Regions from separate parts of the Mycobacterium mantenii genome, predicted to be linked through region 2. Evidence: predicted binding sites of a transcription regulator. Region 2 holds the regulator's gene; each other region holds the start of a gene.

Region 1 (10,505 bases), 2.8 Mb from region 2:
GGAGTCGGCGCCCCAGAAGTCGCGGAAGTAGTAGTGCGCCGAATGCTCACCGCCGAAAATCGCGCCGGTGTCGGCCATCAGCGCCTTGATATAGGAGTGCCCCACCCGAGACCGCAGCGGTGTGCCGCCGCGCTCGGCGACCAGTTCGGGCACCGCGCGCGAGGTGATCACGTTGTGGATGATCGTCGCGCCGATCTCGCGGCTCAACTCGCGGGCGGCCACCAGGCCGGTCACCGTCGACGGCGACACGGGGTTGCCGCATTCGTCGACCACAAAGCAGCGGTCGGCGTCCCCGTCGAAGGCCAGCCCGATGTCGGCGCCGGTCTCGCGCACGAAGGCCTGCAGGTCCACCAGGTTGGCGGGGTCCAGCGGGTTGGCCTCGTGATTGGGAAACGAGCCGTCGAGCTCGAAGTACAACGGCTCCAACGTGATCGAACCGATGGGGCCGAGCACGGCGGGCGTGGTCAGACCGGCCATGCCGTTGCCGGCGTCCACGGCCACACGCAGCGGGCGCAGCGCGGAGGTGTCCACCAATGACCGCAGGAACTGCCCGTAGTCGGCCAGCACGTCGCGATCGCTGACGGTGCCGGGCTCCCCGTCGTGGCGGTCGACGCCGGCGATCACGTCGTCGGCGACGAGGCGCAGCCCGGTCTCGGCGCCGACCGGTTTGGCTCCCGCCCGGCACAGCTTGATGCCGTTGTAGGCCGCCGGGTTGTGGCTCGCGGTGAACATGGCGCCGGGGCAGTCCAGCAGCCCGGAGGCGAAGTAGAGCTGATCGGTGGACGCCAGGCCGATGCGCACGACGTTTACTCCCTGGCCGGTCACCCCGTCCGCGAACGCCGCGGCCAGCGGGGGCGAACTGTCCCGCATGTCGTGGCCAATCACGACCTGCCGGGCACCCTCGGCGCGCATCAGTTTGGCGAAGGCCGCACCGAGATCGGTGACCAGCGGCTGGTCGAGCTCTTCGCCGACTAGCCCACGCACGTCGTACGCCTTTACGACACGGTGGACAGTCGCGGCGGGCCGAGACATGCGGGACTCCTGACGACGTGAACTCTTGGCCGTCAGCCTATCGGGCCACGGAGAACTGGAGCCGCTGCGGTGCGTGAGGATTCTGCGTGCAGCGGGTCGGGGCTAGTCGCTGGGATCGGGCAGCACGCGCAGATGTCCGCGGCGCCGTCCGGACCGATGCTCGGGCGGTGCCAGCAGGCTGCTGCTGGGCGCGGTGGCCTGCGCCCCGCCGTGATGGATGTGCGAATCGGCGAAGCCCTTGACCGGCGTTACGTTGCCGGCGAACGGCGCGCCGCGATCGCCGCCCTCGCGCACCGCGTCGGCGAGGGCGACCAGGTCGTCGTCGTCAGGGTGGGCGGGCTCAGAAAGAAGGGGTCCGGCATGGCGCACCAGCTCCCACCCGCGGGGCGCGGTGATTCGGCCGGCATGGTTGACGCACAAGTCCCATGAGTGCGGTTCCCGCGCGGTCGCCAACGGACCGACGACTGCCGTCGAGTCCGAATAGACGAACGTCAGGGTCGCCACGGCGTAGTGCGGGCACCCGGGCCGGCAACAGCGACGGGGAACGTTCACGAGCGAAAGGCTATCGTGCGCAAACGCCGCCGAAGCGCCGGACACGCGCAACTCCCCGACCCTCGATGTGCAACCGTTACCATCGGCGCGTGGGCGATTCGCGCAGCTCCCCGCGAAGAGATCAAGATTCCGACGGATCGGCTCCGCGCCGAACCGCTACCCATCGACTCTTCCGCAGGGGCCGCGAGATGCGCGGCCCGCTGTTGCCCCCGACCGTGCCGGGATGGCGCAGCCGCGCCGAGCGGTTCGACATGGCGGTGCTGGAGGCCTACGAACCCATCGAGCGGAGCTGGCAGGACCGGCTGGCCGAACTGGACGTGGCCGTCGATGAGATTCCGCGGATCTCGGCCAAGGATCCCGACAGCGTGCAGTGGCCGCCCGAGGTGATCGCCGATGGGCCGATCCCGCTGGCGCGGTTGATCCCGGCCGGCGTGGACGTCCGCGGCAACTCCACGCGGGCCCGAATTGTGTTGTTCCGCAAGCCAATTGAACGACGGGCGAAAGACACCGTCGAACTCGGCGACTTGCTGCACGAAATCCTGGTGGCCCAGGTCGCCATCTATCTTGACGTTGAGCCGTCGGTCATCGATCCCACGATCGACGACGAATAACAGCGCGCAGTGCGCGCAGCGTGCGTCGTGCTCAGCGTGCGTCAGATAATGCCGCGCTTGAGGCGGCGGCGCTCGCGTTCAGACAATCCACCCCAGATACCGAAGCGCTCGTCGTGCTCGAGGGCGTACTCGAGGCACTCATGACGCACCTCGCACCCCAGGCAGATCTTCTTGGCCTCACGGGTGGAGCCACCCTTTTCCGGGAAGAAGGCCTCGGGGTCGGTCTGGGCGCACAGCGCCCGGTCCTGCCACTGGTCGGCGGCCGGCTCCGGCATGGGCTCGGGCTCGAAAGCGATTGGCGCGTCAGGGACCACGGTCAAATACGGCCGAGCGGGGCGGTCCAGCGCCGGGATCAGGTCGGTGTGCGGCGTGCTCGCCATGGCGCCTCGAAAAGTTTCGTAAGACATACGGTCGTCCGCCTCCTCAGCTTGATTGAGAGAGAGAGTGATTGGTTTCCCACTGTTCTGATGTACAGACAATTCGAACAAGTGATCGAATCTCGGTCTGCGACACCGGAGTCGGCCGGCCAACCGGGAAATGACACTGATGTGATTAGACACGGGTTGATCTGCCGGGTCAAGCACTTCGGCGCATTTCCATACCATCTCGTGATCGAATTTCGGCGTTTCTGTTGTTTTACGCCTTCGGCGTGTCGATCACAGGGCCATCAACTTTCCCACAAGTTCGCGACAAACGGTGGGGAACCGCAACTTTGAGACACCCCGATGGGCCCGCCGCAGCACCGCCACCGGGCAGTACTGTCGTGCAATGTGAAGGTCACCGTTCTGGTCGGTGGGGTTGGCGGCGCCCGCTTCCTGCTGGGGGTTCAACAGCTGTTCGGGCTCGGTCAATTTCATACGCAACAGCATCCGGACACCGAGGCCGGCAGCCACGACCTTACGGCGATCGTCAACGTTGGCGATGACGCCTGGATCCACGGACTGCGGGTCTGCCCCGATTTGGACACCTGCATGTACACCTTAGGTGGAGGTGTAGATCCGGAGCGAGGGTGGGGGCACCGCGACGAAACCTGGCACGCCAAAGAGGAATTGGCGCGCTACGGCGTGCAGCCGGACTGGTTCGGGCTCGGCGACCGCGACCTGGGCACCCACCTGGTGCGCACCCAGATGCTCAACGCCGGCTATCCCCTGTCCCAGATCACCACCGCGCTGTGCGACCGCTGGCAACCCGGCGCGCGCCTGCTGCCGGCCAGCGACGATCGCTGCGAGACCCACGTGGTGATAACCGATCCCGACGACGGCGGCCGGCGGGCCATCCACTTCCAGGAGTGGTGGGTGCGTTACCGCGCCCAGGTGCCCACGCACAGCTTCGCCTTCGTCGGCGCCGAAAAGGCGGCCGCCACAACTGATGCCACGGCGGCCATCGCGGACGCCGACGTCATCCTGTTGGCCCCGTCGAACCCGGTGGTGAGCGTCGGCGCCATCCTGGCCATACCCGGCATTCGCGGCGCGTTGCGCGCGGCGCGCGCACCGATCGTCGGCTACTCGCCGATCATCGGCGGAAAGCCATTGCGCGGCATGGCCGATGCGTGCCTGTCGGTCATCGGGGTCGAATCCACCGCCGAGGCGGTCGGCCGCCATTACGGCGCACGCCGGGACACCGGCATCCTGGACGGCTGGCTGGTGAGCGAGGACGACCGCGCCGACGTCGACGGCGTGGCGGTGCGCGCGGTGCCGCTGGTGATGACCGACGCTGAGGCGACGGCCGAGATGGTCCGCGCCGGGCTGGACCTGGCCGGGGTCACGCCATGACCCCGTCGCCGGGCGAGCACGGCACCGCCGCCGCGATCGAGATCCTGCCCGTCGCCGGGCTGCCCGAGTTCCGACCCGGCGACGATCTGGGCGCGGCCGTCGCCGCGGCCGCACCGTGGCTGCGCGACGGTGACGTCGTGGTGGTCACCAGCAAGGCGGTGTCCAAATGCGAGGGCCGGCTGGTGCCGGCGCCGCGGGATCCCGAGGAGCGCGACCAACTGCGGCGCAAGCTGGTCGACGACGAGGCCGTCCGGGTGCTGGCCCGCAAGGGCCGCACCCTGATCACCGAGAACCGGATCGGGCTGGTTCAGGCCGCCGCGGGCGTAGACGGATCCAACGTCGAGAGCGGCGAACTTGCGCTGCTGCCGGTCGACCCAGACAGCAGCGCCGTGGCTCTGCGGGACCGGCTGCGCGAGCGGCTCGGTGTCGAGGTCGCGGTGGTCATCACCGACACGATGGGCCGCGCCTGGCGCAACGGCCAGACCGATGCGGCCGTGGGAGCGGCGGGTCTGGCTGTGCTGCACGGGTATTCGGGGGCCGTCGATCAGCACGGCAACGAGTTGCTGGTCACCGAGGTGGCGGTCGCCGACGAGATCGCGGCGGCGGCCGATCTGGTGAAGGGGAAACTGACCGCGATGCCGGTGGCGGTGGTGCGCGGCCTGTCTGTCGCCGACGACGGCTCGACGGCCCGGCAGTTGTTGCGGCCGGGCACCGAAGACCTGTTCTGGCTCGGCACGGCCGAAGCCCTCGAGATGGGCCGCCGCGAGGCGCAGCTGCTACGCCGATCGGTGCGCCGGTTCAGCGCCGAGCCGGTGCCGGCGGACCTGCTGGAAGCCGCCGTCGCCGAAGCCCTGACCGCACCGGCGCCGCACCACACCCGGCCGGTGCGGTTCGTCTGGCTGAAAACTCCCGACGTTCGGCTGCGGCTGCTGGACCGCATGAAGGACAAGTGGCGCGCCGACCTCGCCGGCGACGGCCGGCCCGCCGACTCCATCGAGCGCCGGGTGGCCCGCGGCCAGATCCTCTACGAGGCGCCCGAGGTCGTCATCCCGATCCTGGTGCCCGACGGCGCCCACTCCTATCCCGACGCCGCCCGCACCGACGCCGAGCACACCATGTTCACCGTGGCGGTCGGCGCGGCCGTGCAGGCCCTGCTGGTCGCGCTGGCGGTGCGCGGGCTGGGCAGCTGCTGGATCGGCTCGACGATATTCGCCGCCGACCTGGTGCGGGCCGAGCTCGAGCTGCCCGCCGACTGGGAGCCGTTGGGCGCCATCGCCATCGGGTATGCCGCCGAACCGGGCGGCCCGCGTGATCCGGCAGACCCCGGTGATCTGCTGATCCGCAGGTGATACTGAGCCCATGAAGTTCGCGGGCAAGGCGGCGGCCTCGGCCGACAAGGTCCGCGGCGGCTACTACACCCCCGCGCCGGTGGCCCGCTTCCTGGCCGCGTGGGTCCGCGCCGCCGGACCCAGGATCCTCGAACCCTCCTGCGGCGACGGCGCCATCCTGCGCGAGCTGGCCGGGCTCAGCGACCGGGTCCACGGCGTCGAGCTGAACGCGGACGAGGCGGCCAAGTCGCGCCGTTACGCGCCCGTCGACGCCGAGAGCCTGTTCGCCTGGCTCGCCGGCACCGAGGCCGGTGGCTGGGACGGGGTGGCCGGGAACCCGCCCTACATCCGGTTCGGCAACTGGTCGCCGCGGCAGCGCGATCCGGCGCTGGACCTGATGCGGCGCGAGGGCCTGCGCCCCACCCGGCTGATCAATGCCTGGGTCCCGTTCGTCGTGGCCAGCACCGTGCTGGTGCGCGACGGCGGACGGGTCGGACTGGTGCTGCCGGCCGAGCTGCTCCAGGTCAGCTACGCCGCACAGTTGCGCGACTTTTTGCTCAGCCGATTCCGCGAGATCACCCTGCTGACCTTCGAGCGCCTGGTGTTCGACGGCCTCCTGCAGGAGGTCGTGCTGTTTTGCGGCGTCGTCGGCAGCGGTCCCGCGCGCATCCGCGCCGTCCACCTGCAGGACGCCGACGCCCTGGCGCGCGCCGACCTGGACGTCGAACGCCGTCCTTTTGGGCCCGCACTCCTGCACGAGAACGAGAAGTGGACCAAGTATTTTCTGGACCCCGCCGCGATCCGGCTGCTGCGCGCGCTCAACGGGTCGGGCACCCTGCCCCGGCTGGGGTCCCTGGCCGAGGTCGACGTCGGCATCGTCACCGGACGCAACGCCTTTTTCACCCTCACCGACGCCCAGGCCGACCAGCTGGGGTTGCGGGCGCACTGCGTCCCGCTCGTCTCGCGCAGCGCCCAGCTGTCCGGGCTGGTCTACGACACCGATTGCCGCGCAAGCGATCTCGCCTCCGGGCAGCGCAGCTGGCTGCTCAACGCGCCGCGCGAGCCGACCGACCCCGCCCTGATCGCCCACATCCGCGCCGGCGAGGCGGCGGGGGTGCACCGCGGCTACAAGTGCTCGATCCGCACGCCCTGGTGGAGGACGCCGTCGCTGTGGGAACCCGACTTGTTCCTGCTGCGCCAGATCCACCGGGCGCCGCGGCTGACCGTCAACGCCGCCGCGGCCACGAGCACCGACACCGTGCACCGGGTCCGCCTCGCCGCCGGGGTCGACGCGGGCGCGCTGGCCGCGGTGTTCCACAACAGTGTGACGTTCGCATTCACCGAGATCATGGGCCGCAGTTACGGCGGCGGCGTGCTGGAGCTGGAACCCCGCGAGGCCGAGCGGCTGCCCATTCCCCCGCCGGCACACGCCGATGCCGGGCTCGCCTGCGATGTGGATCTGTTGCTGAAGGCCAACGAGATCGAGAAGGCGCTCGACGTCGTCGACCGCCGCGTGCTGATCGACGGCCTGGGATTGGAGGCCGGGATGGTGGCCGACTGCCGTGCGGCCTGGGTGTTGTTGCGGGATCGGCGGAAACGGCGGAGGTCGCGATGAGCGTGCGGGAGTCGGCGATCGCGATGCTGTCCAGCTGGGAACCCCCCGACCCGGCCCAGGATTCGTTGCGGCACGCTGTGTTGGCGTTCGTGCACGCCCGCACCGACGCGTGCCTGCGCGAGTGCGTGCCCGGCCACGTCACCGCGTCGGCGCTGGTGCTCGACCACTCCGGCAGCCGGGTGCTGCTGACGCTGCATCCCCGCGTGGGCCGCTGGGTGCAGCTGGGCGGCCACTGCGACGAGGACGACACCGACATCGCCGCCGCGGCGTTGCGCGAGGCCACCGAGGAGTCGGGGATCGACGGGCTGCGCATCACACCGGAATTGGCGGCGGTGCACGTGCATCCGGTGACCTGCTCGCTGGGCGTGCCGACCCGGCATCTGGATCTGCAGTTCTTGGCGCACGCGCCGGCCGGCGCGCAGATCGCGATCAGCGACGAGTCCGAGGACCTGCGCTGGTGGCCCGCCGACGCCCTACCCGACGGAACCGACCACGCGCTGGCCTATTTGGTCGCCCGGGCCACGCGCGGCTAGATGTACTCGGCTACGACGTTGGTGTCAGTCGGCTGATCGGGGGTTGGGCTCCGATGGCTGAGTGGCGTCGTTGATTGTTGTAGTGGTCGAGCCAGGGGGCAAGGGCTGCGCTGCGAGCGTCGTTGGTGGTGAAGATTTGTCGGTAGGCCCACTCGGTTTGCAAGGTGCGGTTGTAGCGCTCGATGCTCCTTTCCGTTCTGCCAGGGGCAGTGCGGGCGGATGAACTTGTGGGTGGCGCCAAGTGCGGTGATGACGGCAGCCACATCGGCGGAGCGCCGATAACTGAAGTGGTTATCGGTGATGACACGCTCGATGGTGGTCAAGCCGTGGGAGGCGAAGTAGGCCGCCGACCGGGCCAGAAACGCTGCGCATGTCGCCCCTTTTTCATCGGTCAGGATCTCTGAATAGGCCAGCCTGGAGTAGTCATCGACCGCGGAGTGGATGTAATCGAATCCGGTCCCGGCCACCTTGTGGGCATAGGTATCACCGGCGGCCTTGCCGTGAGCTTTCCAGCCGCCGCCGTCGGGGACACGGCCAATCTTTTTGACGTCCATATGGATTAACTCACCGGGGCGGGTGCGTTCGTAACGGACCGCCGTGGTCTTCGAGGCCCGGATCAGCGCGCCGGTGAGCGGATCGCAATCACGCAAATAGGGCACCTGGTGGCGCCGAAGAATTGTGCTGACAGTGCGGGCCGGGACGCCGAGCTCGGCGCCGATCCAGTCCTGGCCGCGCCGCTCACGCCGCCGTAGTGCGACCACCGCGTCTTCAATGGCCACCGCAGTGCGGCGCGGACACCGATGCGGTCGAGATGAACGGTCGATCAGACCGGCCATCCCCTCCTCGCGGAAACGGCGCACCCACCGATGGGCACATTGCCGCGAAACACCCAGTTCGGCAGCGACATGAGCCACCGGACGGCCAGCACCAATGATCCGCTCGACCAACAGAGCGCGGCCATGAACGGTCAATCGAGCATTAGCGTGGGACACGAGGACCTCCGTGTGTGAGTAGAGACATCAGACATCTCCACTAAGCCCGGAGGTCCTCCCTTCTCACATCAAAACCGTCAACAATGTCCCAGCCGAGTACAGCTAGACGTCGGACGAGTAGCGGATCCCGCCGTCGGGAATCGACACACCGGGCCACACCCGGGCGCCGCGCAGCAGTTCGCAGCGCGCGCCGATATCGGCGCCGTCGCCGATCACGCCGTCGCGGATCAGCGCCCGCGGTCCGATGCGCGCACCGAACCCGATGATCGAGCGCTCGATCACGCTGCCGGCCTCGACCTTGACGCCGTCGAAGATCACCGCGCCGTCCAGCCGGACGCCGGGGCCGATCTCGGCGCCGCGACCCACGACCGTGCCGCCGACCAGTACCGCGCCCGGCGACACCGCCGCGCCGTCGTGCACCAACTGCTCGCCGCGGTGGCCGTGCAGCGCCGGCGACGGCGCGATGCCGCGCACCAGATCCGCCGAGCCCCGCACGAAGTCCTCGGGGGTGCCCATGTCGCGCCAGTAGGTGGCGTCGACGTAGCCGCAGACCTTGACGTCGGGATCGACGAGCAGCGCGGGGAACACCTCACGTTCCACCGACACCTCGCGGCCGCGCGGGATCCGGTCGATCATCCGCCGCGAGAAGACGTAGGTGCCGGCGTTGATCTGGTCGGTCGGCGGGTCCTGTGTCTTCTCCACGAAGGCGGTGACCCGGCCGTTGTCGTCGGTGGTCACACAGCCGAACGCGCGCGGATCTCCGACCCGGACCAAATGCAGGGTGACGTCGGCTCGCTGGTCCTGGTGGAAGTCGAGCATCTGGCCTAGGTCGGCCCCGGAGAGCACGTCGCCGTTGAACACCATCACGGTGTCGTGCCGCAGCTGGTCGGCGACGTTGGCGATGCCGCCGCCGGTGCCCAGGGGCCGCTCCTCGGTGACGTATTCGATCTGCAGGCCCAGCTTGGAGCCGTCACCGAACTCCGCCTCGAACACCGCGGCCTGATACGACGTGCTCAGGATGACGTGCTCGATGCCGGCTGCGGCGACCCGCGACAGCAGATGCGTCAGGAACGGCAACCCCGCGGTGGGCAGCATGGGCTTGGGCGCCGACAGCGTCAGCGGCCGCAGCCGGGTGCCCTTGCCCCCGACCAGGATCACCACATCGACTTCTGGAGTTCCCACCTCAGTGTCGCCCTTCTACCAGTTTCCGCCGGCCGGACGCACGCAACGCACCGCGCACCATTAGGCGGGAACGTACCGCCAGCGACGCGCGCAGGGTCCAGCGCAGCGGAGCGCGCAACCAACCCGAGTGCCGGTCGGCCAGAAACATATACGTGCTCTTGTGATGGGCGGCCAGGTGGTTGGCCGGGTCTCCGCCGGTTGAGTGGCCCTTGTGGTGCAGCACCTCCGCCGACGGCACGTAGACGGACAGCCACCCGGCCTTGCCGAGCCGGTCGCCCAGGTCGACGTCTTCCATATACATGAAGTAGCGCTCGTCGAACCCGCCGATCTGCCCGAACGCCGAGCGGCGCACCAGCAGGCACGACCCCGACAGCCAGCCCACCGGTCGCTCGCTGGGCTCCAGCCGCTCCTGGCGGTACGCCGCCGACCACGGGTTGCTCTTCCAGAACGGGCCGACGACCGCGTGCATGCCGCCGCGGATCAGGCTGGGCAGGTGCCGCGCCGACGGATACACCGACCCGTCGGGATCCCGCACCAGCGGCCCCAGCGCGCCGGCACGCGGCCAGCGCGCGGCGGCCGCCAGCAGCTCGTCGATGCTGCCCGGGCCCCACTGCACGTCCGGGTTGGCGACGATCACCCAGTCGGCGTCGCGGTCCAGTTGCGCGACGGCGCGATTGACCGCGGTCCCGTAGCCGAGGTTGGCTCCGGTGTGAAACAGCCGCACGTTGGGATAGCGGACGACGGCGGCCTGCGGGGTGCCGTCGGTGGAGCCGTTGTCGGCCAGCAGCACGCACACCTCTCGTTCCGTGGCCAGCGACAGCGAGGCCAGGAAGCGCTCCAGGTGCGGGCCCGGTGAGTAGGTCACCGTCACGACCGGCAGGACGTCAG
Region 2 (10,505 bases):
CGACGAGCGCAGCGCCACCTGATCACCTCGGTCGGGGCAACCGGCTCCGGCGCCGTACAGTCGGGCCATGGGGATCGACGTGACGGTGTTGCGGGTGTTCACCGATTCGGGCGGCAACTTCGGTAACCCGCTGGGCGTGGTGGACGCCCGCCAGGTCGACCCGGCGCACCGGCAGCGGCTGGCAACCCAATTGGGCTACAGCGAGACGGTTTTCGTCGACCTGCCGGCGGCCGGCTCCTCCACCGCGCACGCCAGCATTTTCACGCCGCGAACCGAACTGCCGTTCGCCGGCCACCCGACCGTCGGCGCGACGTGGTGGCTGCGCGAGGTCGGTTCGCCGATCAACACGCTGCAGGTACCGGCCGGGCTCGTGCAGGTGGGTTACGACGAACACCGCGCCAGCATCAACGCCCGCGCGCAGTGGGCACCCGACTTCGCCCTGCACGAATTCGCTTCGCCCGACGAGGTTCTGGCCGCGGATCCGGCGGACTTTCCCGACGATGCCGCCCACTACCTGTGGGCCTGGGTCGACCGCGCGGCCGGGTCGCTGCGGGTGCGCATGTTCGCCGCCAACCTCGGTGTGGTCGAGGACGAGGCAACCGGTTCGGCGGCGATGCGGATCACCGATTACCTGAGCCAGAGCCTGCGGATCACCCAGGGCAGGGGCTCGGTCATCGACACGACGTGGAGCGCCGAAGGCTGGGTCCGGGTGGCCGGGCGGGTCGTCAATGACGGTGTGAGACACCTGGACTGACGGCGTCGCACGCCCTCGGAGGGCTCAGCGCTGCCGGTGCAGCACCGCGGCGAGGTGGTCCTGCAACGGTTGCCCGACCGCACCCATCTGCACCGTGTAAGAGAGCTCGTCGCCGTCCACGCGGAAGGAACGACCCAGCGCCGTCACCTCTTTGGCACTAGGAGTCAACCCGACGGTCGTGGTCGACATTTGCATTTCGATGAGATCACCGGTGACCGAGTAGGTGCCGACCTCGATTTCGGTGATGCCGCTGGGATGCGCCAGAACCAGTTCGACGTGGCCCGGTTGGGGCACGCGAAGGTAGCCGGTTTCGGCGTGCAGCGGCTTGCCGTCGGCTGCCGCCTTGGTTTTCTGCCCGTACGCCAGAAACGGTTTGCCGACATGGGAGAACACGACTTCTTCGAGATAGTCGAAGGGCGGGATCGTCGGGTACTTACCCGCGCCCTGGCCGGACCAGGTCCCAAGCAGGGGGGCCAGCGCCGCGAGGTCGGGATGCAAGTCAGTGGGCATGGAACCGAGCCTAGCCCGCTGAGGAGCCAGCCCGGTTTTCGTCAGCCCGGGGTCGCCACTCCCCGGTGCTCCCGAAGCGCCTGGATTTCACGCTCGAAATCGTCCGCGGACTCAAAGGACCGATACACCGAGGCGAACCGCAGGTAGGCCACCTCGTCGAGGTCGCGCAGCGGCCCCAGAATGGCCAAGCCGACCTCGTGACTGGGGATCTCCGGCGAACCCGCGGCGCGCACGGTGTCTTCGACCTGCTGGGCCAGCAGATTCAGCGCGTCGTCATCGACCTGACGCCCCTGGCAAGCCCGGCGCACGCCGCTGATGACCTTCTCCCTGCTGAACGGCTCGGTGACGCCACTGCGTTTCACCACCGCCAGGACGGCGGTCTCCACGGTGGTGAACCGTCGTCCGCACTCGGGACAGGATCGGCGGCGGCGGATCGCCTGCCCTTCATCGGTTTCGCGCGAGTCGATCACCCGGGAGTCGGGATGACGGCAGAACGGACAATGCATGACCGCTCCTTCACCGTGACGAGGTACCGCAGGACTCTGAGCGTACCCGCGCGCTGACCTGCACGGCTAATGGAGCCGCCCGACGTACGGCCTCACCACTCGCGTCCGAGGGCGCCCGTCCAGAGTCGCTTTCGCACAACGGCTGTCAGCCGACCGGGGCGATCAGGGCCTGACCCGCCATCAGGGTGGGCGAGTGCAAATCGTTCAGTTCACGGATGCGGTCGGCGACCTGAGTGGTCGGCGCGTCGGGCGCCACCCGGTGCGCGAAGTCCTGAAGCGACTCCCCCGCGTCGACGCGGACGACGGCGAGCCGGTCCGGAACGTGCGCCGCCGACGTCGTGGAGTCACCGTTGAGCGCCTGGCCGACGTTCGCGACCAGACCCAGCCACAGCGTGATCGCCCCGGCGGCCAGTGCCAACCCGATGGTCGAAGCCCAGGTGGCCGAACGCCTGCGGTGGGGAGCTACGGACATTGCCACCCCGGTGCCGTAGTAGCGCGTCGGCGCAACCGCCGGCCGCGACGGCGCGGGCCTGCGAGGCCGGGTCAGGCCGTCTCGTCCATATCGAGCACCCTGGACGGGACCGTTGATCGGGCGCCGAAGACTGCTGGTACGCGGCGCAGGCGTGTGGATGACTGTCATCTTCGTTCCTCCGGTCAACTAACTCTCGCTCGTGTGTTCGACTCTAATCGCTTGTATGTTCGAAGCCCGAACATTTGAGCGAAGCGTGTCGCACGAGCAAACGCTAGATCACACCACCGACAAACTTCGCCGGTCACTGTTGGGCCTGCAGTTCAAATACCCGATATCCCCAAAAGTTACACACGTGTGATTCACCGGCTATAGGGTCTTGATCCACCAGCGGCAGGGACTTTTGGCCCTCATGCGCCCCAGGCGACACGCTACTCGAACACATGTTTGATTCTTGTTCGCGGTACCGCTACATTCAGTGCCATGGGCGACAGCAACGACAATTCACCGGCCGATCCCGACGGCCGGTTGCACTCCGTCGATACCTCGCTGACCGAACGGCAGCGCACCATTCTGAATGTCATCCGCGCCTCGGTCACCAGCCGCGGCTACCCGCCGAGCATCAGGGAGATCGGCGACGCCGTCGGTCTGACGTCGACGTCGTCGGTGGCGCACCAGCTGCGCACCCTGGAGCGCAAGGGGTACCTGCGCCGCGACCCGAACCGCCCGCGCGCGGTCGACGTCCGCGGGGCCGACGACGACGTGGCGGCGCCCGCCACCGAGGTGGCCGGGTCGGATGCCCTGCCGGAGCCCACGTTCGTCCCGGTGCTCGGGCGCATCGCGGCCGGCGGCCCCATCCTTGCCGAAGAGGCCGTCGAAGATGTCTTTCCCCTACCGCGCGAATTGGTCGGCGAAGGAACGCTTTTCCTGCTCAAGGTGGTCGGAGACTCGATGGTCGAGGCCGCGATCTGTGACGGCGACTGGGTGGTGGTGCGTCAGCAGAACGTCGCCGACAACGGCGACATCGTCGCGGCGATGCTTGACGGCGAGGCCACCGTCAAGACATTCAAACGCGCCGGCGGTCAGGTGTGGCTGATGCCGCACAACCCGGCGTTCGACCCCATCCCCGGCAATGACGCGAGCGTGCTGGGCAAGGTTGTCACGGTCATCCGCAAGGTGTGACCCGCCCAGGCCGAATCAGTCGGCCCTGGTGAAGCCGTTGGCCAACGCGACTTCTTCGCTCGACAGCCAGATCTCGGCGAGCGTGTCCTGATACAGGTCGCTGCCCGGCGTGTAATACAGGCCGTAACGAGCGCTGGCCTTGATCGGGTACCCCTCGGGCGCCTGGTACGGGTCATCGAGCGGCAGGTGAATCGTGGGGCGTCCGTCCGGGCCCGCCAAACCGTTCTCCGAGCCGTCCTCGTCGTCCGCGGCGGCGTGCCGACCGCTTCGTGCCAGCGTCCCGGCCGCGACCGCACCGGCTCCCGTCCCGACGTCCGCGGGGGTCTCCTCTAGGGACTCGACGTCCTGCTCCGGCGTTGCGAGCTCGTGGTATTCGTCCTCGGGCTCGGCGGTTTCCAGGGCGCCGGTCACGGCTTCGGTGTCCGGCGGGGTGTGCGGAACGGCGACGTCGGCATACTCGTCCTCGGCATACTCCGTGTCCGCGTAGCCAGCATCGTATTCATCCGCGTCGACGTATGCGGCGTCGTCGGCCGTCTCGGACTCGGCGACCTCGGGAACGCCGTCGGTGTAGTCGGTGTAGTCGGCTCCGGCATCGGCATAGTCGGCCTCCGACAGCATCTCCTCGGAGACGACCGGGATGGAGTCGGTGACGATCGCGTCGGGATCAGCGTCGGTGAACCCGTATTCACTCTCGGCCGGCATCTGACGTTGCCAGCTGACCCGCGCGGCCTCCGGTGCCGGTTCGGGCTGCTGCGGCGCGCTCAGCCGGAGCGGCTCGGCGTCGAGGTCGGAATCGTCCCGCCCCCAGGGCCCTTCGGCGTCATAACCGAAATCCCCGCCGTGCTCGGGCGCGTAGCCCGCGGCGTCCTCGTGCCCGGACCGGCGCCGGCGCCAGACGAACAGCATCCACACCAACAGCACGAGCAGCGCCAGCACCGGAATTGCGGCCATCAGCCACCACCAGTGCCAGGTGAATTTCTTGGGATGCGCCGGCACGGCCGAAGTGCTCGGCTGATTCTGGCCCGACACCTGCAGGCCCGACAGCAACGGCGCCAGGTTGGCCGGTTCCGTAGTGAACGTGTTCTTCGCCCGGTTCCACGAAATCTTGCCGCCGGTGAACTGCTGCGAGATCACATCGCCGCTCACGGACTGGTCGCCGACCGGCGCACCCAGTTTGCCGGCGGGGGCGCGCAGCTTGTCCCATGCGGCCCTCATCGCCCCGCGCACGACGAACGCGCCGTGGTCGGAGGTCCAGAAGATGACCGGCTTGTCGGCGGCGGAGAAAGTGCAGATGCGGCTGGAAGGCCCGATGCCGCCGTCGGTTTCGTTGGTGGTGGGGAATCCCAGGTCGCTGCCGACCGGTCCGCCGAGCGACTCGTATTTGGCCAGGATGTCGCTCTCGACGGCGTTTGCGCCGGTGGCCGGGGTGAAGAACACCTTGCCGCCGGCGAAGTTCTGGGCGATGCCGTCGCCGCCGACGGGATATTGCCCGCCCTGCTTGGCGCCCAAGGGTCCGGTGGGTCCGCCGGCCGCGCGCCAGGCCGTGTTGATCGACGCGGTGGGATCGATCGCCACCTGCAGGCCCTTCAACTGGTCGGCCAGCGCCGGCGGCTCGGTGGTGAACTGCTTCGTCTGCCGGTTCCACGACACCTGGCCGCCGCTGAAGTTCTGCGACGACACCTCGCCGGAGTAGGTCTCGTCGCCGACGGGCACCCCGAGCACCCCGCCCGAGCTGCCGAGCTTGTCCCAGGCGGTGTTGAGGGCGCCGCGCACCACGTGCGGGCCGTGCTCGGGGGTCCAGAAAATCACCGGCTTGTCGCTGGCCGAGAATGTGATTACCCGGCTGTCCGGACCGGCGAGGCCGGGCACCTCGTTGATGGTCGGGAAGCCCAGATCGCTGCCCGCCGGCCCGCCGAGCGACTCGTATTTGTCCAGGACGGGCCCGTAGGCGAATTTGGCCCCGGTGGCCGGGGTGAAGAACATCTTGCCGCCGTCGAAGTCCAGGGCGAAACCGTCGCCGACGGGGTAGACATCGCCCTTGCGGGCACCCAGCGGCGACGTGTCACCGCCGGCCTTGTCCCATGCGGCCATGATCGCCGCCTCGGCGTCGCCGATCGGGCTCGCTACCGCCGTGGGGGCCAGCAATACGGTGGCCAGTGCGGTAGTCGTCAAGCTGACCAGCGCGCTTCCGATCAGCCTGCGCATGTGACCTCTCTGCACCTTCACCAAGCCTCCCAGCCGGCGGATATGGCTTTATCTGCGGCTATGCCCTTACCTGCATAGCCGGCGAGCGGGCCGGGTGTGCGCGGGAAAGAAACCCGCACGCGATCAGCCTTATCGCCGGGCTCGCATAACTTTGCTCCAGCCAACAAGAAATGCGAAGTCAAATCACAAATTCTACAAAAACGGATACCACACCGATGTCGAAATGATGCCGGGCCACGGCCCAATTGCGACGAACAGCGCCACGGTTCACGCGAGGTTGCCGATGCCGCAGACAAAAGGGAGGGCCAACGCGGGATCGGGGCGCGCCGCCGGACTGCCGACTCGCACAGCAGAATTGCGCCGGTCGCGGTGGCGCGGGGCGCGCACGCCGCCACCGGCGACGCGCTCATGAGCCTGACTATGCGCGATGGCGCGGTCGGCACACCAGAAACACATGTGCCGACGGTACGTGAGCCGTCGACGCATTCACGCCATACCCCGGCGCGACGGACCAATCATCCGCACCGGTCGGTTTATCGCTCACCGGCAATAGCGCCGCGCCCAGTCGACCGCCGAATGTTCGTCGCGCCCTGCGATTGCCGAACATTCCCGCGCCGTTATCGCCCGCGGGGGTTCGCGGTCGCGGACCGCGGTCCAGCAAACGAAACGCTATACGCCGAGGCTGCGGCCGATGATTTCCTTCATGATCTCGGTCGTGCCGCCGTAGATGGTTTGCACCCGCGCATCCAGATAGGCACGGGCAACGGGATATTCACGCATGTAGCCGTAGCCACCGTGCAGTTGCAGGCAGCGGTCGATCAGGTGCACCTGCTTTTCGGTGCAGTACCACTTGGCCATCGCGGCCTGTTCGGCCGTGAGTTTGTGATCCAGGTGCAGGCGAACGAATTCGTCGACCATCATCCGTACCACGGTCGCTTCCGTCGCCAGTTCGGCGAGCACGAAGCGGCTGTTCTGGAAGCTGCCGATCGGCTTGCCAAATGCCTTGCGTTCCTTGGTGTATTGCAGGGTCTGCTCGAGCACCTGCTCCATCGCCGCGGCCGCCATGATGGCGATCGAGATCCGTTCCTGTGGCAGGTTCTGCATCAGGTAGATGAAGCCCATACCCTCTTGGCCCAGCAGGTTTTCGGCCGGCACCTTGACGTCGGTGAACGACAGCTCGGCCGTGTCCTGCGCGTCGAGCCCGATCTTGTCCAAGTGGCGCCCGCGCTCGAAGCCCTCCATGCCCCGCTCGACGGCGAGCAGCGAGAAGCCCTGCGCACCCTTCTCCGGGTCGGTCTGTGCGACCACAATCACCAGGTCGGAGTTGATTCCGTTGGTGATGAACGTCTTTGATCCGTTGAGCACATAATGGTCGCCCTGCTTGACCGCGCGGGTCTTGATGCCCTGCAGGTCGCTGCCGGTTCCCGGCTCGGTCATCGCGATCGCCGTAATCAGCTCTCCCGTACAGAATTTCGGCAGCCAGCGCTGCTTCTGCTCCTCGGTGGCCAGGGCCAACAGGTAGGGCGCCACGATGTCGTTGTGCAGGCCGAAGCCGATGCCGCTGTAGCGGCCCGCGGTGGTCTCCTCGGTGATGATCGTGTTGTACCGGAAATCGGGGTTGCCACCGCCGCCGTACTCTTCGGGCACCGCCATGCCCAGGAAGCCCTGCTTGCCCGCCTCTAGCCACACACCACGGTCGACGATCTTCGCCTTCTCCCACTCGTCGTGGTACGGCGCGACGTGGCGCTCGAGGAAGCCCCGGTAGGACTCACGGAACAGGTCGTGCTCTGGCTCGAAAAGCGTGCGCTGGTATTTGATGGCGCTGCTCATTGGAAGACCTCCGGCGACTGGGATTTCTGCAGCCCAACATATACCAACCGGACGGTTGGTAGGCAGCTGGCGGGGTCGGCTACCGTCGCGCTTCGGCGTCGCGAACGGTCGTGCGCCGCACGGATCGCCCGATTACGCGGCGCAAACGCCCGTCAGCGAGCCGCGAACTCGCGCAGCCGACCGGCCAGGGCCACCGGGACCCGGGCCCTGATGCGGGTGCCCTCGGCGTTGTGCTCCTCCTGTTGGACTCGCCCATCGGCGTGCAGGCGGGCCACCAGATCGCCGCGATGGTACGGGATCACCACATCGACGGCCGTGTCGGCGGGAACGGCGAGCTCGGCGATCCGGCGGCGCAGGGCGTCGATACCGTCGCCGGTGCGCGCCGAGACGAACATGGCGCCGGGCAGGGCGTGACGAAGCTTGGCCAGCGTCAGATCGCTTGCGGCGTCGATCTTGTTCACCACCAACAGCTCGGGCGGTGGCTCCCCGTCGTGGTCGGCCCCGTAGTCGGCGAAGACTTCGGAGACCACCTGGCGGACCGCGTTGATCTGCGCCAGGGGGTTGACGTCGGAGCCGTCGACGACGTGGACCAACAGGTCGGCGTCGACGACCTCCTCCAGCGTGGAGCGGAAGGCCTCGACCAGCTGGGTGGGCAGGTGCCGGACGAACCCGACGGTGTCGGTGAGCACGTACGGCCGGCCGTCCTCGAACTCGGCTCGCCGGGTGGTGGGTTCCAGGGTGGCGAACAGCGCGTCCTGTACCAGCACCCCGGCCCCGGTCAGCGCGTTGAGCAGGCTCGACTTGCCGGCGTTGGTGTAGCCGACGATGGCGATCGAGGACAGGTCGCTGCGCAGCCGGCGGCTGCGCTGGGTGTCGCGGACCTGCTTCATCTCTTTGATCTCGCGGCGCAGCTTGGACATGCGCTCGCGGATGCGCCGCCGGTCGGTCTCGATCTTGGTTTCACCGGGACCGCGCAGGCCCACGCCTCCCCCGCTGCCGCCGGCCCGGCCACCGGCCTGCCGGGACATCGACTCACCCCAGCCGCGGAGCCGCGGCAGCATGTATTCCATCTGGGCCAGCGATACCTGTGCCTTGCCTTCCCGGCTGGTGGCGTGCTGGGCGAAGATGTCCAGGATCAACGCGGTCCGGTCGATGACCTTGACCTTGACCGCCTTTTCCAGTGCGGTCAGCTGCGCCGGGGACAGCTCACCGTCGCAGATGACGGTGTCGGCGCCGGTCGCCAGCACCACTTCGCGCAGTTCCTGGGCCTTACCCGAGCCGATGTAGGTCGACGGGTCGGGCTTGTCGCGGCGCTGGATCAGCCCCTCGAGCACCTGCGAGCCCGCGGTCTCGGCCAGGGCGGCCAGCTCGGCCATGCTGGCTTCGCTGTCCGCGGCGCTGCCGTCGGTCCACACGCCCACCAGGACGACCCGCTCGAGCCGCAGCTGGCGGTATTCGACTTCGGAGACGTCGGTGAGCTCGGTCGATAGGCCGGCGACGCGGCGCAGCGCCGACCGGTCTTCGAGGGCGAGTTCACCCGTGCTGGGCTCCGGGATTGCCGGAGCGTGGTGGCGAAATTCAGGTTCTGTCATAGGCAATACAAGATGATGCACGGCAAAACGGTGTCGTGCACCTGATTTAACGCTGCTGCTCGCGCCACCATTCCTCGCTGAGTTCTCCTTGGGCCACCAGCACCGACGGTCCGCGCAGGAAGCTGGTGGCGTCGGTGATGGTGACGACGACCTCGCCACCGGGCACGCACACGGTCAGGCTGCCGGTCGCCACCGTCCCGGTGCCGGCCAGCGCGGCGACCGTGGCCGCGACCGTCCCGGTGCCGCACGAACGTGTCTCGCCGACTCCGCGCTCGTGGACGCGCATGTGCACCGTCCCGTCGGCCGGTGCGGTGAGAATCTCGACGTTCACCCCGTCCGGGAATTGGGCGGCATCGAAGCTCACCGGCGCGGCCACATCCAGCCCCGCCAACGCCTCGACGGTCAGGCGCGGGTCGACACAGGCCAGGTGGGGGTTGCCCACGTCGACAGCCAGGCCGGAAAATCGCCGGCCCCCGACGACGGCGTCACCGGGGCCCAGCGTGTTGGCCTTGCCCATGTCGACGCTGATGTCGGCGGTGGTCGCGTCGACGCGATGCACGGCGACCGGCCGCGGGCCGGCCAGCGACCCGACCACGAATTCGTCGCGGGCCTCCATGCCGCTGGCCCGCAAGTAGTGCGCGAAGACCCGCACGCCGTTGCCGCACATCTGGGCGACGGACCCGTCGGCGTTGCGATAGTCCATGTACCAGTCGTCGGCGGCCACGCCGTCGGGCGCCCGGTCGAGCACTCCGGCCGCCAGCGCCGCACCGGCGGTGGTCACTCGCAGCACCCCGTCGGCGCCCAGGCCGCGCCGCCGGTCGCAGAGCGCAGCCACCGCCGACTCGGTCAGACTCAGCTCGGCCTGCGGGTCCGGCAGCACCACGAAGTCGTTCTGGGTGCCGTGGCCCTTCGCGAAATACACCTGCTCAGGATACGTGGCGCCACGCCCGCACGGCGGCGTCGACGACGGCGCCCTCGGTCGGGGTCGCCGCGCCGACGTCGAGCCACTGCACCCGGTGGTCGCGGCGAAACCAGGACCGCTGGCGTCGCACATAGCGCCGGGTGCCGAAGAAGGTCTGCTCGCGGGCGTCCCGCAGTTGTTCGGCGCTTGGGCCCGCCGGACCGCCCGCGTCCAGCGCCGCGAGCACCTGCGCATAGCCCAGCGCGCGCGACGCGGTGACGCCGTCGCGCAAGCCCTTGTCCAGCAGCGCAATCACCTCACCGACCAGACCCTGCTCGAACATGGCGTCGGTGCGCCGGGCCAGCCGCTCATCGAGAATCGTTGTGTCGCAGTCCAACCCGACGATAGCGGTGTCCCACCTCGGGGCGCCGATCTGTGGTGCGGACGCGGCGAACGGCTGCCCGGTCAGCTCGACCACTTCCAGGGCACGCACCGTGCGCCGGGCGTCGGTGGGCAGAATGGATGCGGCCGCGGCGGGATCGCGACGGGCCAGTTC
Region 3 (10,505 bases), 560 kb from region 2:
GGCGGAGCGGGCCGGCGCCGCCCAGACGGAGCTGTTCCCGCTGGCGCTGCTGTCGGTCGGCGGCATGATGGTCTTTCCCGCCTCCAACGACCTGCTGACCATGTTCGTCGCGCTGGAAGTGCTGTCCCTGCCGCTGTACCTGATGTGCGGCCTGGCCCGTCATCGCCGGCTGCTGTCCCAGGAAGCGGCGATGAAGTACTTTCTGCTGGGCGCGTTTTCGTCGGCATTCTTCCTCTACGGCGTCGCGCTGCTCTACGGCGCGACCGGCACGCTGCTGCTGACCGGCATCCGCGACGCGCTCGCCGCGCGCGGCGACACCTCGATGGCGCTGGTGGGCGTCGCGCTGCTGTCGGTCGGCCTGCTGTTCAAGGTCGGAGCCGTCCCGTTCCACTCGTGGATTCCCGACGTGTACCAGGGCGCACCCACCCCGATCACCGGGTTCATGGCGGCGGCCACCAAGGTCGCGGCTTTCGGTGCGCTGCTTCGGGTTATCTACGTGGCGCTGCCGCCGCTGCACGATCAATGGCGCCCGGTGCTGTGGACCATCTCCATCCTGACTATGGCGGTTGGCACCATCACCGCGGTGAACCAGACCGACGTCAAACGCATGCTGGCGTACTCGTCGGTCGCCCATGTCGGGTTCATCCTCACCGGGGTCATCGCGGACAACCACACGGGCCTGTCCGCCACGCTGTTCTATCTGTTGGCCTACAGCTTCAGCACCGTCGGCGCGTTCGCCATCGTCGGCCTGATCCGCGACGCCGACGGGGTCGAGGACGCTACGCTCTCGCGCTGGGCGGGGCTCGGACAGCGCTCACCCATTGTGGGCGTGATGTTTTCGATGTTCTTGTTGGCCTTCGCCGGCATCCCCCTGACCAGTGGATTCATCAGCAAGCTCGCGGTGTTCAAGGCCGCCGCCCAGGGCGGCGCCGCGCCCCTGGTGATCGTCGGTGTGGTCGCCAGCGGGATCGCCGCCTACTTCTACGTGCGGGTGATCGTGTCGATGTTCTTCACCGAAGCGACCGAGGACACCCCGCACGTCGTGGCCCCGGGAATTTTGAGCAAGGCCGCGATCGCGGTCTGCGCCGCGGTCACCGTCGTGTTGGGCATCTTCCCGCAGCCGCTGCTCGATCTGGCCGACCAGGCCGCCCAGCTGCTGCACTGACTGCGGCCCCCGGATCAGCGGTCAGCTCATGAACGGCCGGATGGCCAGCAGGTAGATCAGCAACGCCCCGAGCGGGGCGACCAACGGCAACCACGGCAGCTGCAGGGGAAACGACGTCGCAACCAGTCCGGCAAACGTAAACCCAACGGCGCCAACCGCGGTCGGCCAGCTGTCCAGCACCACCGGGGCGGACGCGCCGACCGCATGGCGGCATACCAGGTAGGCGGCCGCGCACAAACCGGACAGCGCGACGAACAACAGCGGCGGGTTTGACAGCACGACGATGACCGAAGCAAGCAGCACGGCAAGCGTTGCGGCGCGACGGAACACAGTGCCGACGGCGACCGCGATCAGCGCCGGCACCCACGCGGCGACCGCGGAGCCGTCCCCGCCATCGGCGGCCAGCCCCACCATGAGCAGGCCGAAACCCGTCGCGAACGCGGGTGCCCAGACCCGCGCCAGCGCTCCCGCATCGCCGTCAGCCACGCAACCTCCCCCGCACCCGGCGGCGCCGATCCGGCAGCACACCCATCGACTGCTCCAAACCGCTGTCGCCCGGCCACGACACGATGTCCACACCGGTGGTGGCCATGTCTCGATACATCGCCGAGCGCTGCAGCGCCCACATCCGGTCCACCAGGGGATCCTGTTCGTCTTCGAACGGCGAGCTGTCGAGAATGTCGACGGCCAGCACGACATGGCCGCGTTTGCGCAAATTGATGAGGGCCAAGGCGAATTCGGTGTCAAGCAGGGTGGAGAACGCGATGACGATCGCCCCGGCGGGAACAGCCGCGCGCGGCGCCAGCGTGCCCGTTGTGCTTTCGAATCGGTCACCGGCATCAAGGACCGTGTCGAGCACCCGATAGAACTGGCGCTGCCCGATGTCGGCGCCCAGCCAGCGCGGGTGGTTGCCCCCGAGAGCGACGATGCCGGCCCGGTCACCGTGGCGCAACGCGGTTTGCACCACTTGCGCGGCGCCGCGGACGACGCGTTCGGTGGCCTCGGTCGCCGGACCCGCGGGCTGCCGGTACCCGTCGATCAGCACCACCACATCGGCGGCGCGATCGGTCAATCGCTGCGTCACGTGCAGTTGGCCGCGGCGCGCACTCACCGGCCAATTCACCGCGCGCAGTTGGTCGCCAGGCACATAGGGGCGAATGTCGGCGTATTCCACGCCCGGACCGATGTGGCGGGTCAGGTGCGTGCCCAACCGGTCGAGCAACTCGGTCTGCGGGATGGGCGTCTGCTGCGGCGGCGTCAACGGAAACACAAAGACCTCGGCGGCCCCGGCGGTGGCCGTTCCGCTGAGCAGCCCACCGCGGGCGACGACGTCGATGCGGGCCTCGATGGAATACCGGCCCCAGCGCTGCGCGGTGGCCGTGACCGTTTTCGCCTGCCCCGCATCGGATTCGGCGATCCCGAGTTCCATGCCCGCAATGTCGGGAACCGTGACCTCTACGGCCGACGTCCCGTCTTCCTGCGTCACCCACACCCTGATGTGCGCCTGCTCGTTTTCGAAGCAACGCTGGGCGGCGGGCTCGCCGTGCACGTGGATCGTCGGGACCGGCCGCTGCCAGCTGATCGAGCACAGCACGCCGAGCAGGGGCGCCGCGAACGCGATCAGCTGCCACTGGGCGCCTATCACGGCGGCGGCCAGCGCAAAACCTGCGCAGGTGGCGATGGCTCGTGTCAATTCCGATGCACGCCAGCGGAACTCGACCGCACCACTGAACGTCACGTCGGGATCATCCCGTCTCTCCGGCACTGGCGCCGGTTCGGGGCACCGGTAAGCGGTGCAACAACTCTCCGATGACATCGGCGCCCTGGATCTTCCGCACCCACATTTCCGGGCGCAGGGTGATGCGGTGTGAGACCGCCGCGATTGCGAGCGCCTTCACGTCCTCGGGGATGACGTAGTCGCGGCCGAGCAGCAGTGCGCGGGCGCGGGCCAGCTGCACCAAGTCCAGTTCGGCACGCGGGCTGGCGCCCACCGCGACCTGCGGATGGTGCCGCGTGGCGTTGGCCAGGGAAACGACGTAGTGCAAGACGTCTTCGTGCACGGTCACCTGCTCGACGGATTCACGCATGGCGAGTAGGTCGTGCGCATCCACCACCTGGTTGACCGTCGGTTCGGCCGAACCGCGTTCGAGGCGGCGGCGCAACATCGAGGTCTCGTCTCGTTCGTTGAGATACCGCAATTCCAGCCTGATCGCGAACCGGTCGAGTTGCGCCTCGGGCAGCGGATAGGTGCCCTCGTACTCGATCGGGTTGTCGGTGGCCAGCACGATGAAAGGCTTTGGCAGCTGGTGTGTTTCCCCGTCGATGCTGACTTGGCCCTCGGCCATCGCCTCCAGCAGCGCCGCTTGGGTTTTCGGCGGCGTGCGATTGATCTCGTCGGCCAGCAACAAGTTGGTGAAGATGGGGCCTGGCCGGAACGCGAAGCGGCCGGACTGCATGTCGTAGATCGTCGAGCCGAGCAGGTCCGCGGGCAACAGGTCGGGCGTGAACTGCACCCGGGTGAATTGCAGCCCCAGCGCGGCGGCGAAGGATCTCGCAATCAGTGTCTTGCCCAGACCCGGCAGGTCCTCGATGAGGATGTGACCGCGCGCGAGGACCGTGGTGAGGATAAGCCGAAGCGCGGAGCGTTTTCCCACCACCACGCGTTCTATTTCGTCGAGGATCGCCTCGCAGTGGGCGGTCGTGGTCGCGGCCGGCAGCGTCATGTTCGGATCGCGCCTCCTGTCATATCTGCTCGAGCTTTTGCAGAATCTCCTGCAGCGCCGCCCGGCCCGGCCCGGGTTGGTGGCCGCTGCTGCGTATCACGTTGTTGGGATTGACCCATTCCCACAGTTCCACGCCGAAGAGCATGCGCCCGGTTGCGTGGAAAGCCGCGGGGTCCTTGGATTGCCTTTGGCCAGTTGTCATCTCGTACCGGCGCGCGAGCATCGGGCGCAGGTGCCGGTCCCAGTCGGCCCGGGTGGACTCCGACCACCGGATGGTCGTCTCGGTGGTGGAAAGCCAGCGGCGCAACGAATCCCCGAGCTCATCGGCGGTCGGCTCCCCATCGGCATCGAGCCCGCGCGCCAGGGCATGGCGAAGGCTGAGCAATACGAGAGCCAGCCCAACACCGGAGGCCGCCAACACCCACCGTCGATCATGCTGGCTCAGCGCCAGCAGCTCTATGCCGATGATGAGGCAAATGCCCAGGCTCGCCGTCTTTTTCATACGGAACTCCGCGAACCCAGTTCGTCGAGGACCACCCGAAGGACGCGCACCGCCATGTCGCGGTGACCCTCGTTCATCACGTGGGGGCTAAACCGCGCCTCGGCGAACAGGTTCACCAATTGGACGGCGTTGTCGGCGTGCAGGGCGTGGTGCTCGACCGCGCGGGCGAGAACCTCGGTCGGGGTGTCGAATTCCTGGGGAACGGCGCCGGGAACACGCGCGAGTTCACGTTCCATCGCGGCATAGCAGGCGATGATCGCCTCTCGCGGCTCGCGGCTGAGGTCGGTCATCTCCGCCAGTCCACGTTCGGCCGCCCGCGCCAGTGATTCCGAGCGCGGCGCCGGCGCCGGGGATTCCGCCGGCTCGTCGGTGACGGCGCGAGCCGGCGGACGCCAGCGCCGCCGCGCCGTGGCGACCGTCCCGACGACCAACATCACCACCATGGCGACCGTGCAGGCAAGCAGGATCCCCAGCATGTTCTGCGAGCCGACGCGAGGACGGTGCGGATGCTGCTGCGACGCCGGAGCGGGCGGATGCGTCGACGGCGCCACGCTGCCGCTATCGGGCGGGGCGGGCGCGACGCCGTGGGGCAAGAACCGGGCCAGCAGCAGCATGATCAGCAGCCAGGCGACGATCACGCCGAGCCCGATCAGCAACACGCGCCAGTTCGGTCGACCCTTGCCGGTGCCGAGCATGTCGGACAATCCTGCGGCACTCGGCGCGGGGGCGCGGGGGTCTCGCAACCGCGCGATCACGGCCACCGCGATCAGCGCAAGCGTCACGGCCAGAGCCGCGACCACGAAGGCCAGCGCCGCGCGGCTGCCCGACTCGCTGCGCATGGCGTCGTGGCGAGCGGGGAGGTAGCCGCGCAGGGCGGCCGCGACCACGAGCAGCAGGACGATCAGGGCAACCGCTCGCCCTGTCGGCTTGTCCATACCAGGCATTGGCACACCACTCGATTGGTTGCCTGCCGCCGCTGCGGCACTGACTTTTCTCATACTTGCACGTCAGACCGCCCTAGGGCCAGGATCGGCGTTCCGGCTTGTGCACAGTCGGTGGTTCATCCACATACTGCGCCGTTGCACTTGGAATCGAACGTATGTTCGATACGGTGGACGTGTGAGTCCTCCGATGAACGCCGAACAGGCGCGAGAGCAAATGTGCTCCGCGCTCGACGCCATCGATGCGGCCCACCGGGTCCTGCGTCAGACCTCGTCGGATGCGGTCGGCAACGCCTTCCGGGTCGACGTCGCCGAACGTCTGGAAGCCCAGGACCGGATCAACCGTGGGCTGATGTACCGGGTCTTCGGCGAAATCGCCGACCCGCCGGACGAACCGGGGTGCGCACCCGCGGTGCGCGCCATGTTGTGGGCGCGGCTTCGCATCACGCCCAGGGAAGTCTCGCGCCGCTTCCGGCTCGCGGCCCGTCTGCGGCCGCGCCGCTCGCTGACGGGCGCACCACTGGAACCCGAGCTCCCGGCGCTGGCGGCGGCTGTGTCCGTGGGCACGGTCGGTGAGGACCATATCCGCGCCGTCTGTGCGGCCGTGGATCTGCTGCCCTCCTGCGTCTCCCCCTCCGACGCGGCGGACGCCGAGCGCACGCTGGTGCGGCATGCGACCAGACTCGACGCCGCCGTGGTCACCAAACTGGGCCAGCGGATTGCCGACTATCTCAATCCCGATGGCCTCTTCACCGACGTCGATCGAGCGCGCCGCCGCGGCCTCCACCTGAGCCCGCAAGGGCCCGACGGGATGTCGCGGCTGACCGGCCTGCTGGATCCCGAGGCCCGGGCCTACTTCGAAGCGCTCGAAGCGGCGGTGCGGCCCGGCCGCCATCAACCGGATTGCCCCGACAGCAATCCCGGGGCGCGCGATGACCGCACGCCGGCTCAGCGCTGCCACGACGCCCTCAAGCTCGGCCTCGAAATCGCCGTCGCCTCAGGCGGTCTCGGGGTACACCGCGGTCATCCCGTCACCGTGATCGCCACTACCACGCTGGCCGAACTCGACCGGGCCGCACGCGCCTCGGTCGACCCGTCGACCCCGATGCCCACACCGGCGTCCACCGGCGGCGGTTCGCGCCTGCCGATGCCGGATCTGATCCGGATGGCCGCCAAGGCGATTCATTATCTGGCCGTGTTCGACGAGCACACCGGCCGGCCGTTGTATCTGGGCCGCCAGAAACGCATCGCCACCGCGGATCAACGGATCATCTGCTACGCCCGGGACCGCGGCTGCACCCACCCCAATTGCCTCGAACCCGGATACCACTGCGAAGTCCACCATGCACACGAATGGGCAGACGGTGGCCGGACCGACGCGGACAACCTGTTCTTCGCCTGCGGATCCGACCACGGCGCGGTGGGCAGGGGCGAATGGCGCACCGTGGTGGACGGCAACGGGCGACTCGGGTGGACCGATGGCGACGGGCCTCCCGACGTCAATCACGCACACCACCCCGACGAGCTCTTGCGCGGCGATCCCGACCCGCCTGAAGGAGCGTCGGCCTAGCCCACTGCGAAGGGCCGAAAGCTGCCGTCGAGCACCTGAAGGTGACCGATGGTGCGTCCGGTGACGTTGGCGGGATCGACGAGAGCCAATTCCACCGCTGCGCGGGCGAATTCGTCCTCCGACGCGGTGTCATCGAAGTTGCGGGCATAGTAGGAAAGCCCCGGCGTGAGAATGGGTTTCGACGGCGACAGCGCGTTGACCGCGATGTTGTGGTCGGTGAGATCGAATGCCGCGCACTGGGTCAGGTGCTCGAGCGCGGCCTTGGATCCGCCGTACCCGGGCAACACCCCGCCGCTGCGGTCGGCGTACGGGCCATCACCGGGCAGTCGCGACGCGACCGAGGTGATGTTGATGATCGAGCCGCCGCCCGCCTCGATCATGTCGCGGCACACCAGCTGCATCAGCTCGTAAGCCGCGAAGACCGCGATCTCGAAATGCCGGCGATATGCGTGCAGGGGCGTGCTGACGAAGCCCGGCCAGCCTGGCTTGGCGGCGGCACTCGCCGGCTTGCCGTCGGCACCCGGTGGCTTGGCAGCGGCACTCGCCGCTTTGCCGTCGGCACCCGGTGGCTTGGTGGCTTCGTCACGCGGCTGTGCGCCGGGCGCCGGTGGCCGGCCGGGTGCGGTGAAGGCCGCGTTGTTGACCAGAATCCCTATGGGGCCCAATGCCTCTCGCGACGACTCCACCAGCCGGGCGACCTGATCGCGGTCGGTCAGATCGGCCCGGACCGCCACCGCACGCCCGCCCGCCGCCTCAATGTCCGCGACCGTCTCGCCGATGGTTCCCGGCAACCGGTCATCCCATACCTCTTCGGTGCGTCCGGCGACCGCCACCGCGGCGCCCTCGGCCGCCAGGGCTAGCGCGATCGCCCGGCCCAGGCCGCGGCTTGCGCCGGTGACGATCGCAGCGCGGCCCGCCAGCCGGCCGGTCATCGCCGCACCCCGTGCACGACGATGGCCGTGGTTTGCTCCACCCACGCATCGTCGAGGTCGTCTTCCGGGCGCAGCAGCATTCGCAGCATCGTCGCTCCCCCAATCAATTCGATCAAGCGATCCGGATCCACATCGGGATGGGCCTCGCCCCGGTCGACCGCCTCACGCAGTCGCAGCCGCACCGCGGTGAACAGGTCCGCGAATCGCGACATCACCCGCGCGTTGAGCGCTGGGTCGGCCGTCATGTCGGCAACCAGCCCGGGCAGCGCGGCGCGCACCACCGGGGTGGTGAACACATCACGGGTGGCCTCGATCATCATCCGCATGTCGGCGGCGATGTCCCCGGCCGGCGACTCCAGCGCGGTCGGGGTCGTCGGGAAGGCCGCCTCGTGCACCAGTTCGGCTTTGCTCGACCATCGCCGGTACAGCGCTGATTTGGTGGTTCCGGCGCGCTCCGCGACGGCGGCAAGGCTGATGTTGGAATAGCCCGTTTGGACAAGCAGTTCCGCGGTCGCCGATAGGATCGCCGAATCGATACGCGGATCGCGCGGCCGGCCGGCGCCGGAGGCCTTGTCAAGGCCGGACGGGTCTGCTTTCATAACGCTACCTACAGTATCGTAATTGCCTCAATGAAGGAGGCACCTTATGGCAACAGAACCGGCGGTCGACAACGTCCAACGGCTCCAGCGATCCAGCCGCGACGTCACGACGCTGCCGACGGTGATGTCACGCTGGCTTTCCACCGTACTGCCAGACGCCGCAAAACCCGAGGTGACCGTGGAAAGCGGCGTGGACTCGACCGGCATGTCGTCGGAGACCATCATCCTGACCACCCGCTGGCAACAGGACGGGCGGCCCATCGAGCAGAGGCTGGTGGCGCGGGTGGCGCCCACCGCCGAGGACGTGCAGGTCTTCCCGACCTACCGGCTCGACCACCAATTCGACGTCATCCGGAAAGTGGGCGAGTTGACCGACGTGCCCGTGCCCCGGGTGCGCTGGCTGGAGAACACCGGCGACGTCCTGGGCACACCGTTCTTCGTAATGGACTACGTCGAGGGCGAGGTGCCACCCGACGTCATGCCATATACGTTCGGCGGCAACTGGTTCGCCGACGCGCCCGCCGAGCGGCAGCGCGAACTGCAGGACGCCACCGTCGGCGTGCTGGCCACGCTGCACTCGATTCCGGATGCGCAGAGCACATTTGGCTTCCTCACCGAGGGGCAATCCGGTGACACGGCGCTGCGCAAGCACTTCAACTGGGTGCGATCCTGGTATGACTTCGCGGTACCCGACATCGGGCGATCCCCATTGCTGGAGCGGACCTTCGACTGGCTGAAAGCCAACTGGCCGGTCGAGGCGGCCGCCGCCGAGCCGGTGCTGCTGTGGGGCGACGCCCGGGTCGGCAACGTGTTGTACAACGACTTCCGCCCCGTCGCGGTGCTGGACTGGGAAATGGTGACGCTGGGGCCGCGCGAGCTCGACGTAGCATGGATGATATTCGCGCACATGGTCTTTCAAGAACTCGCGGGCCTGGCGACGCTGCCGGGATTGCCCGGGGTGATGCGCGAGGAGGACGTGCGCGCCACCTACGCGCGACTGACCGGGATCGAAATCGGCGACTTACACTGGTTTTACGTCTACTCGGGCGTGATGTGGGCGTGTGTGTTCATGCGCACCGGCGCGCGGCGGGTGCACTTCGGCGAAACCGAAAAACCCGACGACGTCGAATCGCTGTTCTACCACGCCGGATTGATGCGACGTTTAATCGGCGAGGGCCTTATCGGAGAGGACCAGTAATGCTCGGACCGCTCGACGAGTTCCCGGTACATCAGATTCCCCAGCCGATCGCCTGGCCTGGCCCCTCGGACCGCAACTTCTACGACCGCTCCTATTTCAACGCCCACGACCGCACCGGGAACATCTTCGTGATCAGCGGCATCGGCTACTACCCCAACCTCGGGGTCAAGGATGCATTCCTGCTCATCAGGCGCGGGGATACCCAAACCGCCGTACATGTTTCGGACGCCATCGACTCCGACCGGCTCAACCAGCACGTCAATGGCTACCGCGTCGAGGTGATCGAGCCGTTGCACAAGCTGCGGATCGTGCTCGACGAAACCGAAGGCGTTGCAGCCGATCTCACCTGGAAGGGGCTGTTCGACGTCGTCCAGGAACAGCCGCACGTCCTGCGTTCGGGCACCCGGGTCACGCTGGACGCGCAGCGCTTTGCGCAGCTGGGCAGCTGGAGCGGACACCTCGTCATCGACGGCGAGGAAATCACCGTCGACCCCAACACCTGGCTGGGCAGCCGCGACCGGTCCTGGGGCATTCGTCCGATCGGCGAGGCCGAGCCCGCGGGACGGCCCGCCGACCCGCCTTTCGAGGGCATGTGGTGGCTGTACGTACCCATGGCGTTCGACGACTTCGCGATCGTGCTGATCATCCAGGAGGAGCCCAACGGGTTCCGCTCGCTCAACGACTGCACCCGGATCTGGCGCGACGGCCGCGTCGAGCAGCTGGGCTGGCCGCGAGTCAAGATCCACTACCGCCCCGGCACCCGCATCCCGACCGGCGCGACGATCGACGCCACCACCCCCGACGGGACCCCGGTCCATTTCGACGTCGAGTCCAAACTGCCCGTCCCCATTCACGTCGGTGGCGGCTACGGCGGC

Evidence for each region. Region 2 encodes LexA, which represses DNA repair genes until DNA is damaged. Its sites were predicted from a motif close to CGAACANNTGTTCG; they were not measured.
Region 1: cofD (2-phospho-L-lactate transferase) is a predicted target of LexA. The motif match lies at 2,677-2,690, and genes of this name have one in related genera.
Region 3: G6N50_RS27665 (HNH endonuclease signature motif containing protein) is a predicted target of LexA. The motif match lies at 5,483-5,496, and genes of this name have one in related genera.

The regions. Positions count from the first base shown of each region.
Region 1 is NZ_AP022590.1:3,184,567-3,195,071, forward strand. It holds gene G6N50_RS14195 (phosphomannomutase/phosphoglucomutase) at 1-1,032, opposite strand, end outside; gene G6N50_RS14200 (DUF3499 domain-containing protein) at 1,135-1,584, opposite strand; gene G6N50_RS14205 (metallopeptidase family protein) at 1,773-2,195, shown strand; gene G6N50_RS14210 (WhiB family transcriptional regulator) at 2,237-2,575, opposite strand; gene cofD (2-phospho-L-lactate transferase) at 2,966-3,967, shown strand; gene G6N50_RS14220 (coenzyme F420-0:L-glutamate ligase) at 3,964-5,316, shown strand; gene G6N50_RS14225 (Eco57I restriction-modification methylase domain-containing protein) at 5,327-6,910, shown strand; gene G6N50_RS14230 (NUDIX hydrolase) at 6,907-7,443, shown strand; partial or broken gene G6N50_RS14235 (IS481 family transposase) at 7,454-8,435, opposite strand; gene manB (mannose-1-phosphate guanylyltransferase) at 8,538-9,617, opposite strand; gene G6N50_RS14245 (glycosyltransferase family 2 protein) at 9,619-10,505, opposite strand, start outside; gene rfbD (dTDP-4-dehydrorhamnose reductase) at 10,502-10,505, opposite strand, start outside.
Region 2 is NZ_AP022590.1:343,973-354,477, reverse strand. It holds gene G6N50_RS01765 (alpha/beta fold hydrolase) at 1-22, shown strand, start outside; gene G6N50_RS01760 (PhzF family phenazine biosynthesis protein) at 68-754, shown strand; gene G6N50_RS01755 (peroxynitrite isomerase) at 779-1,264, opposite strand; gene nrdR (transcriptional regulator NrdR) at 1,306-1,770, opposite strand; gene G6N50_RS01745 (LysM peptidoglycan-binding domain-containing protein) at 1,916-2,410, opposite strand; gene lexA (transcriptional repressor LexA) at 2,723-3,421, shown strand; gene G6N50_RS01735 (LGFP repeat-containing protein) at 3,437-5,626, opposite strand; gene G6N50_RS01730 (acyl-CoA dehydrogenase family protein) at 6,296-7,456, opposite strand; gene hflX (GTPase HflX) at 7,609-9,048, opposite strand; gene dapF (diaminopimelate epimerase) at 9,095-9,970, opposite strand; gene miaA (tRNA (adenosine(37)-N6)-dimethylallyltransferase MiaA) at 9,975-10,505, opposite strand, start outside.
Region 3 is NZ_AP022590.1:5,967,473-5,977,977, reverse strand. It holds gene nuoN (NADH-quinone oxidoreductase subunit NuoN) at 1-1,165, shown strand, start outside; gene G6N50_RS27690 (hypothetical protein) at 1,187-1,579, opposite strand; gene G6N50_RS27685 (DUF58 domain-containing protein) at 1,644-2,903, opposite strand; gene G6N50_RS27680 (AAA family ATPase) at 2,911-3,888, opposite strand; gene G6N50_RS27675 (hypothetical protein) at 3,908-4,390, opposite strand; gene G6N50_RS27670 (DUF4129 domain-containing protein) at 4,387-5,325, opposite strand; gene G6N50_RS27665 (HNH endonuclease signature motif containing protein) at 5,522-6,901, shown strand; gene G6N50_RS27660 (SDR family NAD(P)-dependent oxidoreductase) at 6,898-7,833, opposite strand; gene G6N50_RS27655 (TetR/AcrR family transcriptional regulator) at 7,830-8,432, opposite strand; gene G6N50_RS27650 (phosphotransferase family protein) at 8,479-9,630, shown strand; gene G6N50_RS27645 (hypothetical protein) at 9,630-10,505, shown strand, end outside.